3 regions of the Enterobacter kobei genome follow, and region 1 is predicted to be linked to each of the others. Evidence: predicted binding sites of a transcription regulator. Region 1 holds the regulator's gene; each other region holds the start of a gene.

The links. The regulator LexA, encoded in region 1, represses DNA repair genes until DNA is damaged. The targets are predictions, from matches to a motif close to TNCTGTATGTACATACAGNA.
Region 2: sulA (SOS-induced cell division inhibitor SulA) is a predicted target of LexA. The motif match lies at 1,520-1,539, and genes of this name have one in related genera.
Region 3: BFV64_RS07245 (DNA translocase FtsK 4TM domain-containing protein) is a predicted target of LexA. The motif match lies at 1,729-1,748, and genes of this name have one in related genera.

The regions. Positions count from the first base shown of each region.
Region 1 is NZ_CP017181.1:287,604-290,884, reverse strand. It holds gene BFV64_RS01390 (CsbD family protein) at 1-42, opposite strand, end outside; gene dinF (MATE family efflux transporter DinF) at 163-1,500, opposite strand; gene lexA (transcriptional repressor LexA) at 1,564-2,172, opposite strand; gene BFV64_RS01375 (diacylglycerol kinase) at 2,281-2,649, opposite strand; gene plsB (glycerol-3-phosphate 1-O-acyltransferase PlsB) at 2,804-3,281, shown strand, end outside.
Region 2 is NZ_CP017181.1:1,641,000-1,644,280, reverse strand. It holds gene yccS (YccS family putative transporter) at 1-759, shown strand, start outside; gene BFV64_RS07795 (TfoX/Sxy family DNA transformation protein) at 716-1,345, opposite strand; gene sulA (SOS-induced cell division inhibitor SulA) at 1,560-2,069, shown strand; gene ompA (porin OmpA) at 2,425-3,281, shown strand, end outside.
Region 3 is NZ_CP017181.1:1,525,063-1,528,343, forward strand. It holds gene trxB (thioredoxin-disulfide reductase) at 1-651, opposite strand, end outside; gene lrp (leucine-responsive transcriptional regulator Lrp) at 1,196-1,690, shown strand; gene BFV64_RS07245 (DNA translocase FtsK 4TM domain-containing protein) at 1,826-3,281, shown strand, end outside.

The sequences.
Region 1 (3,281 bases):
TTTGAACTGCTTCCAGTTGCCGCCGATTTCGTCTTTATTCATCATCGTGTCCTCTTAGTTAAGCGTCGGGTCGTAACGTCCGTTACGTTCTTTTCTGCTGGACGTGATAATTATTGTAGTTAAGGATTCGGCGGTTGATTTCATATTCGGAATCTTTAACCATCACGATATATCGTGACGCGAAGGAAACCAGGTATTGTTTTGCCAGTGGCGGCGCCATATAAAAGCCAGCGACAGGCCACGCAGAGAGAGAAAGACCGCAAGCGCCAACCACAAACCGTGATTACCCAGCCAGGGAAGCGTCAGCAGCGTCAGGCCAAATCCCGCCGCCGCAACGGCCATACTGTTACGCATTTCCGCCCCGCGCGTCGCACCAATAAACATGCCGTCCAGCAGATAACACCAGACACCCACCACCGGTAAGATGACTTGCCAGATGAGATAGTGGCTCGCCAGTTCGCGCAGCGCAGGGAGAGAGGTCAGTAAAGCAACAATCTGTTCGCCGAAGCAGGCATAGACCACGGCAAACACCAGCGCTACCAGTCCTGACTGACGGCAGGCTGCCCGCCAGACATCATGAAGCTGCCCGCTTTCACGCGCTCCATACGCCTGCCCCGAATGTGCTTCAACCGCGTAGGCAAAGCCGTCCAGCGCATAGGCGGTAAACGTCAGCAGCGTCATCAATACCGCGTTGACCGCGACGATTTCAGGCCCCAGCCGTGCACCGAAGACCGTCAGCGCGCCGAAGCAGAGTTGCAGAAGCAGCGAGCGCAGCATGATGTCACGGTTAAGCGCCAGCAGCTTACGGATATTGCCGCGCCATGCGGTTTTCAGCAGCGCGAGGGAGATCCCGCGCATCGCCAGCACGCGCCAGACCATCCACAGCCCCATCACAAAGGTCCCGTATTCAGCAATCGCCGTCGCCAGTGCCGCGCCCCGCACGTTCATATGGAGGCCCATCACCAGCCAGAGATCCAGCACGATGTTGAGCAGGTTTCCCACGACCAGCAGAATCACTGGCGCACGAGCATACTGAACGCCCAGTAACCAACCCAGCAGAACCAGATTTGCCAGCGAAGCGGGCGCACTGAGCCAGCGGATTTCGAGAAAACGTCGCGCCTGCTCCAGTACCGCCTCACTGCCGCCAACGATATGAAGCGCAAGGTCAATCAGGGGATCGCGGAGTAAAACGATTAACGCGCCCGCGCCCAGCGCAAGAATCAGCGGCTGCACCAGCGCCCGCGCCAGACGTAACGGATCTTTTGCACCATACGCCTGTGCCGTGAGTCCGGTGGTGCTCATGCGCAAAAAGAGCAGCAGCATAAAGAGGAAGCTGGTTGCCGTCGCGCCAATCGCCACGCCGCCAAGATAGACAGGGGAATCGAGATGCCCAATAACGGCCGTGTCGACCAGACCCAGCAAGGGCACGGTGATATTGGAGAAAATCATCGGCAGTGCAAGACGCCACAATGCCTTATCGGATGCCGTCAGCAGTGACATGAGAAACACCGGGAGTGGTCAATAAAGCAGGCTACAGCGGAACCGTAGCCTGTCAGGAAGAGATTACAGCCATTCACCGTTGCGAATCACACCGACCGCCAGACCTTCGATAGAGAAGCTCTGTTCGCGGAGATCGACCACAATGGGAGAGAACTCGCTGTTTTCGGGCAGCAACTGAACGGTGTTACCCTGCTTTTTCAGACGCTTAACGGTCACTTCGTCATCAATGCGCGCGACCACCACCTGGCCGTTCCGCACATCCTGCGTTTTGTGTACCGCCAGCAGATCGCCGTCGAGAATGCCGATATCTTTCATCGACATGCCGCTTACGCGCAGCAGAAAATCTGCGCTCGGCTTGAACATACCAGGATCAACCTGGTAGTGGCCTTCGATATGCTGCTGTGCCAGTAGCGGCTCACCCGCAGCAACACGGCCTATCAGCGGAATGCCCGTCTCTTCTTCCACCAGCAGGCGGATACCGCGTGACGCGCCTGAAACAATTTCAATCACGCCCTTACGTGCCAGCGCTTTCAGGTGTTCTTCGGCAGCATTCGGAGAACGGAAGCCCAGACGCTGAGCGATTTCCGCACGCGTGGGTGGCATACCCGTCTGGCCGATATGATCCCGAATGAGATCAAACACCTCTTGCTGCCTGGTCGTTAATGCTTTCATTCCGCCCCCTGGGTGTATATACAGTTATGCTGTGAGTATATACAGTCAAAGGTGATTTTGGAACCAAAAACTGCACAAAAAACCAGGGACTTAATTATTCCTCGAGGCTCATCGGAAATGTGACCAAAGCAGCGTGACCCAGGTAATGACTGCAGTGATAATCGCCAGCAGCACAGCGGCAGAACCCATGTCTTTCGCGCGACCGGAGAGCTCGTGGAACTCTGAGCCAATACGGTCAACAACGGCCTCAATAGCGCTATTGAGAATTTCCACTATCATCACCAGAAGCACGGAACCGATGAGAAGTACGCGGGTAATAGCATCGACATCAAGGAAACAGGCGATGATGACCGCGATGATAGCGGCGACACCTTCCTGACGAAAGGCGGCTTCGTTGATCCACGCGGCACGGAAACCTTTCCATGAATAGCCGGCGGCTTTGATGATACGCGTTAACCCAGTGGTATTATTGGCCATTAAAAGAACCTTTTATGAAAAAAAGCGTCAGTAACAGGAACTGTAGCGCGTTTCGCTACAGCCTGAAGTATGACGGGTAACAACAGAAATTTTGCGCGCTTTCTGTTATCCTTGCGCCGCAATTGCATTATTAACCAGAGGCTTTACATCGTTTATGTCCGGCTGGCCACGAATTTACTACAAATTACTTAATTTACCATTAAGCATCCTGGTAAAAAGCAAGTCTATCCCAGCAGAACCCGCGCTGGAATTGGGGCTCGATACGTCGCGTCCTATTATGTACGTTTTGCCTTATAACTCGAAGGCAGACTTACTGACCCTTCGCGCCCAATGTCTGGCGCATGACTTACCTGACCCGCTTGAACCGCTGGAAGTCGACGGCACGTTGCTGCCGCGCTACGTGTTCATTCATGGCGGGCCGCGTGTATTTACCTATTACACGCCAAAAGAAGAGTCCATTAAGCTGTTCCACGACTATCTCGACCTGCACCGCAGCAATCCCGATTTGGATGTGCAGATGGTGCCGGTATCGGTGATGTTTGGCCGCCGTCCGGGCCGTGAAAAAGGCGAAGAGAATCCGCCGCTGCGTATGCTTAACGGCATCCAGAAGTTCTTCGCGGTCTCCTGGCTGG
Region 2 (3,281 bases), 1.4 Mb from region 1:
ATTGTGATTACCGGCGTGTTGTTTTTCGCGTTTCGCAACGTGCAGTACGCTCATGCCACCATGTTCATCACGCTGCTGGTGCTGCTCTGCTTTAACCTGCTAGGTGAAGGGTTCGAGGTCGCCCTGCCTCGCGTGCTCGATACCCTGATCGGCTGTGCGATTGCCTGGGCAGCGGTGAGCTTTATCTGGCCGGACTGGCGTTTCCGTAATTTACCGCGTGTGTTAGACAGGGCATTGAACGCCAACTGCCGATACCTGGATGCCATCCTTGAGCAGTACCACCAGGGACGCGATAACCGTCTGGCTTATCGGATAGCCCGCCGCGATGCGCACAACAGTGATGCTGAACTGGCTTCGGTTGTCTCTAACATGTCAACGGAGCCTCGTGCCACGGCCGAGATGCGTGAGACGGCTTTCCGGTTGCTCTGCCTCAACCATACCTTCACCAGCTATATTTCCACGCTGGGTGCACACCGCGAGAAACTGGTCAACCCGGGCATACTCAACCTGCTGGATGACGCGGTCTGCTACGTCGATGATGCACTGCATCACCGGCCAGCCGATGAACCGAAAGTGAGACAGTCGCTGGATGAACTGACTCAACGTATCGCGCGTCTTGAGCCAGGAAACGACAGCAAAGCGCCGCTGGTGCTACAGCAGATTGGCCTGCTTATCGCTCTGCTGCCAGAAATTTGCCGGTTACAACAGCAAATCGCTACCTGGAGGAGTGATTCTTCTGTGGCTCAGGCAGCGCATTAAACCACTCCGTCAACTCCCGGCGAGTGCCTGCCGGGAGTGCCGCCTCATGCAAACCCTCAATAGCCCCCTCAAGGGCGAAGAGCACTTTAATACCGAGTGCCCTATTTTTAGCCCGCATCTTTAACCAGCACTCCCTGGCACCCAGTGCCCGCAGCGTCTCTTCGTTAGTAATGCCAGCTTCAAAAAGTAATACCTCAAGCTGAAAGGTCAGGTTTGGCAGATCTTTAAGCCGGTTTCGTTGATGGCGCTGACAGCGCTCTTTCCTCGCCGCATTGAGCGCGAAAGAGGAGAGCTGAAGCAGCCGTTCCCTGTCTTGCCACAGTCCATCATCGACACGGTAATAGTTGAGAAGTACCGGGCGGCCTCGTTTCATTAACGTCAAAAAAGAGGCGGCATTTTTTACACAGTATTTCGCGCTTTCTTCACAGGCGCGAAGGTACAGCTCGCCATCTGACACCATGGCAAAAACCGCGTCATCTATCGCCAGGGTATAGCCACCGAACAGTGCGCGATGATGAATTTCTCCTAGCGGTGAGAGGTATTCCTGGGATTGATAAATCCGTTCATAAGATATCTTTTTCGTGATATTTCTCTTCTAAATCATAAGGTAACAGCGAAATTTCTTACTAGCGGATCCGTTAGCAGGAAAATAGGCAACTTAGCGCCGTTGAGCAAGATGATTTTTCGAGGGGCATCAACATTGAACGAATTTTGCGAGTCGCTTTCCGAAAATGAGGTTGATCTTTATGCATACAGGGGTTACTGTATATCCATACAGTAACTACAGGGCTGGAATGAATATGTACACTTCAGGCTATGCAAATCGCTCAACTTCTCTCTCCTCTACCGCGGGCACTGTCGCGCACAACACCGTTGGGGGTGTTTCGACGGGGCTTATTAGTGAAGTGGTTTATCGTGAAGACCAGCCTCTGTTGACCCAACTCCTGCTACTGCCTTTATTACAGCAGCTTGGTCAGCAATCGCGCTGGCAGCTCTGGCTGACGCCACAGCAAAAATTGAGCCGTGAATGGGTTCAGTCCGCAGGCCTGCCGCTGGCTAAGGTGATGCAGATTAACCAACTCTCTCCCTGCGATACCGTTGAGTCTATGGTTCGCGCGTTGCGCACTGGAAATTACAGCGTGGTGATCGGCTGGTTACCCGAAGAACTGACGGAAGAGGAACATTTTCGTCTGACTGAAGCGGCTGAAGAAGGGAATGCGATCGGGTTCATCATGCGCCCGGTTCGTCCAGATTCTTATCGCAGAGGACAACTTTCTGGGCTAAAAATTCACTCAAATTTGTATCATTGAGCGAAATTAAGATTTTTCCTGGAATTTTTTTTGACCGCAAGATACGGATTTAGTTCCCGGCGTCAAAATTGCGGCAAGGCGCGTCTGGAGCGGTTCTCCTTAATTTTACTGCACAAAATTCGTTCTAAAAATGTTAAATAATAGGTATACGGAACTTTTTTTTTCATATGCCTGACAGACTTCACACTTGTAAGTTTTCAGCTACGTTGTAGACTTTACATCGCCAGGGGTGCTCGGCCTAAGCCGAAGATATCGGTAGATTTATATTTGACCACGCCCCCCGGTGAAGGATTTAACCGTGATTCTCTACTTGAGACATTCATGGCGAATTTTGGATGATAACGAGGCGCAAAAAATGAAAAAGACAGCTATCGCGATTGCAGTGGCACTGGCTGGCTTCGCTACCGTAGCGCAGGCCGCTCCGAAAGATAATACCTGGTATGCAGGTGGTAAACTGGGCTGGTCTCAGTTCCACGACACCGGCTGGTACAACAGCAGCCTGAACAATGATGGCCCTACTCACGAGAGCCAGCTTGGTGCAGGTGCGTTCGGTGGCTATCAGGTTAACCCGTATGTTGGTTTTGAAATGGGTTACGACTGGTTAGGTCGTATGCCATACAAAGGCGACAACGTTAATGGCGCTTTTAAAGCTCAAGGCGTACAGCTGACCGCTAAACTGGGTTACCCAGTAACTGACGATCTGGACGTGTACACCCGTCTGGGTGGTATGGTATGGCGCGCTGACTCCAGCAACAGCATCGCTGGCGACGACCATGACACCGGTGTTTCCCCAGTATTCGCTGGTGGCGTTGAGTGGGCTATGACCCGTGACATCGCTACCCGTCTGGAATACCAGTGGGTTAACAACATTGGCGACGGTGCTACCGTTGGCGTTCGTCCAGACAACGGCATGCTGAGCGTAGGTGTTTCCTACCGTTTCGGCCAGCAGGAAGATGCAGCACCAGTTGTTGCTCCAGCGCCGGCTCCAGCTCCAGAAGTACAGACCAAGCACTTCACTCTGAAGTCTGACGTTCTGTTCAACTTCAACAAAGCGACTCTGAAACCAGAAGGCCAGCAGGCACTGGATCAGCTGTACACCCAGCTGAGCAACCTGGATCCTAAAGACGGTTCCGTAGTGGTTCTGGGCTTCACCGACCGTATCGGTTCTGACGCTTACAACCAGAAACTGTCTGAGAAACGTGCTCAGTCTGT
Region 3 (3,281 bases), 1.2 Mb from region 1:
GCCCATCTGATCGCCCGTTACTTCTTCCAGGGTGCGATTGGTGTGCAGCACGATGTTGCCGCTCGCCACTTTATCCATCAGACGTTTGATCAGGATCTTCTCGGCGCGGAAAGTGTCACGACGGTGGATCAGGTGCACTTCAGAGGCGATGTTTGCCAGGTAGAGCGCTTCTTCCACGGCGGTGTTGCCGCCGCCGATAACCGCGACTTTCTGATTGCGATAGAAGAAACCGTCGCAGGTTGCGCAGGCAGAGACGCCGCGGCCTTTAAACGCTTCTTCAGACGGCAGGCCGAGGTAGCGGGCAGAGGCGCCGGTGGCAATAATCAGCGCGTCACAGGTGTACTCGCCGCTGTCACCCGTCAGGCGGAACGGACGGTTCTGAAGATCGACCTTGTTGATATGGTCGAACAGGATTTCAGTTTCGAATTTCGCGGCATGCTCGTGCATGCGCTCCATCAGCAGCGGCCCGGTCAGGTCGTTCGGGTCGCCTGGCCAGTTTTCCACTTCTGTGGTGGTGGTCAGCTGACCGCCTTTTTCCATACCGGTGATCAGTACCGGTTGCAGGTTAGCGCGTGCAGCATAGACCGCCGCGGTATATCCCGCAGGTCCGGAACCAAGGATTAGCAACTTACTGTGTTTGGTCGTGCCCATGAGATCCCCATTGTTGTTGGCAGGCAATGGGCTGGATTGTAGGGAATTTGTTGCCGTAAAAAAAGAGCACTGGAGTTTTGCTTTCGATATATGCAATAGCCACGCCCGATGGATCTGGCGCAGTGTTATCACGTCTGCTGCTGAAAATCGCGCGTTTATAAGTCAGTAAAATGAGGATTAATACCCCTCCGTAATGAATATCCGGCATCTTGTACTAAAAATCGATGTTTTGCTTTGACAATCCCCTGCGCTTTTGCGAAAACATTCAAGGAAGAAAAAAAACCGCGTTAACCGTATGCCGCATAGGCATGCACGTAAATGCCATTTTTACCGTGTCAGTGAAATCTACGCATGGCGTGGACAGACGCCATACGTGATGTCGGTGACGGCCTTCGGGCAACGGTCTTCTTACCAATAGAACCCGAATCCGCATCGCGTCAAATACATAACCAGGCGATGTGATGACTAACGGGTACAGGCTCTGAACAGTGATGTGCACAGGGTCCAGGCAGGAGTAGGGAAGGAATACAGAGAGACAATAATAATGGTAGATAGCAAGAAGCGCCCTGGCAAAGATCTCGACCGTATCGATCGTAACATTCTTAATGAATTGCAAAAGGATGGGCGTATTTCCAACGTCGAGCTTTCAAAACGTGTGGGTCTTTCCCCGACGCCGTGCCTTGAGCGTGTGCGCCGACTGGAAAGACAGGGTTTTATTCAGGGCTATACGGCTCTGCTGAACCCGCATTATCTGGATGCCTCACTTCTGGTATTTGTTGAGATTACTCTGAATCGTGGTGCACCGGATGTGTTTGAGCAATTTAACGCCGCTGTACAAAAACTTGAAGAAATTCAAGAGTGTCACCTGGTGTCCGGTGATTTCGACTACCTGTTGAAAACCCGTGTGCCTGATATGTCCGCCTACCGTAAGCTGCTGGGGGAAACCCTGCTGCGTCTGCCAGGCGTGAACGACACCCGTACTTATGTGGTGATGGAAGAGGTCAAACAGAGCAATCGTCTGGTTATTAAGACGCGCTAACACGGAACAGGTGCAAAATCAGCGTAGTTTGATTACACTCCTGTTAATCCATACAGCAACAGTGCCGGGGAGTCCCGGCGCTGTTGTCCGTTTTAGCAAACAGGCAGGATATGCCTGATACCTGGAGAGCCTTTCTTGAGCCAGGAATACACTGAAGACAAAGAAGTCACACTATCGAAGCTAAGCAGCGGACGTCGTCTCCTCGAGGCTTTGCTGATTGTTATTGCCCTTTTTGCCGTCTGGCTGATGGCAGCCTTACTCAGTTTCAACCCTTCCGATCCCAGCTGGTCACAAACCGCATGGCATGAACCTATCCATAATTTAGGTGGTGTACCCGGTGCCTGGCTTGCGGACACGCTCTTTTTCATATTCGGTGTGATGGCCTACACCATTCCCGTCATTATCATCGGCGGATGCTGGTTTGCATGGCGTCATCGTCAGAACGATGATTACATCGACTATTTTGCGGTTTCCCTGCGCCTGATTGGCGCGCTGGCACTGATCCTCACCTCCTGCGGGCTGGCGGCGATTAACGCCGATGACATCTGGTACTTCGCCTCCGGCGGGGTCATTGGTAGCCTGCTCAGTTCTGCGTTACAGCCCATGCTGCACAGCAGCGGTGGCACGCTGGCGCTGCTGTGCATCTGGGCGGCAGGATTGACGCTGTTTACCGGCTGGTCATGGGTGAGCATTGCCGAAAAAATCGGCAGCTTTATTCTCACGATCCTGACGTTCGCCAGCAACCGGACCCGCCGCGACGATACGTGGGTCGATGATGACGACTATGAAGAAGAGTACGAAGAGGAAGACGAGGCCCCGGTACCGCGTCGTGAATCTCGTCGTGCCCGTATTCTGCGCGGTGCCCTGGCGCGTCGCCAGCGCGTCGCGGAAAAATTTGCCAACCCGCTTGGACGCAAAACGGATGCCGCGCTCTTCTCCGGTAAACGTATGGATGAAGACGAGCAGGTTGAGTACCGTGCCGCGGGTGCCGCTGTCGATCCTGATGATGTGCTGTTCTCCGGCAGCCGTGCTACCCCGGGTGAATTTGACGAATACGATCCGCTGCTGAACGGCCATTCGGTCAGCGCACCGGTTGCGGCAGCCGCAGCCGCCACGACGGCCGCGCAGGCGTATGCCGCGCCTGTCGAAGCCGTGATGCCATCCGCGCCGGTTCCACCACCAGAATCCGTTATTCAGCAGCCAAACGTTGTGTGGCAGACCGCGCCCGGTGTTCATACGCCGGAGCCCGTCATCGCGCCTGAACCTGAAAGCTATATTCCTGTGCAGCAGGAACCGTGGCAGCAGCCTTACCAGCCGCCGCAACCTGAGTATGAACCGCAGCACTATGAGCAGCCTGTGGCCCAGCCGTATCAGGAGTATGTGCCTGAACCGGTTGAACCTGCGCAGCCATATGCAGAGCCTCAGCCTGAACCTGAGGTGATGGAAGAGGTGAAACCGTCTCGTCCGCCAATGTACTATTTTGAAGAAGTTGAAGAACGCCGCGCCCGTGAACGCGAGCAGCTGGCGGCCTGGTATCAGCCTGTGCCTGAACCCGCGCAGGAGCCCGTTACGAAGGCACCTTCAGTTTCGG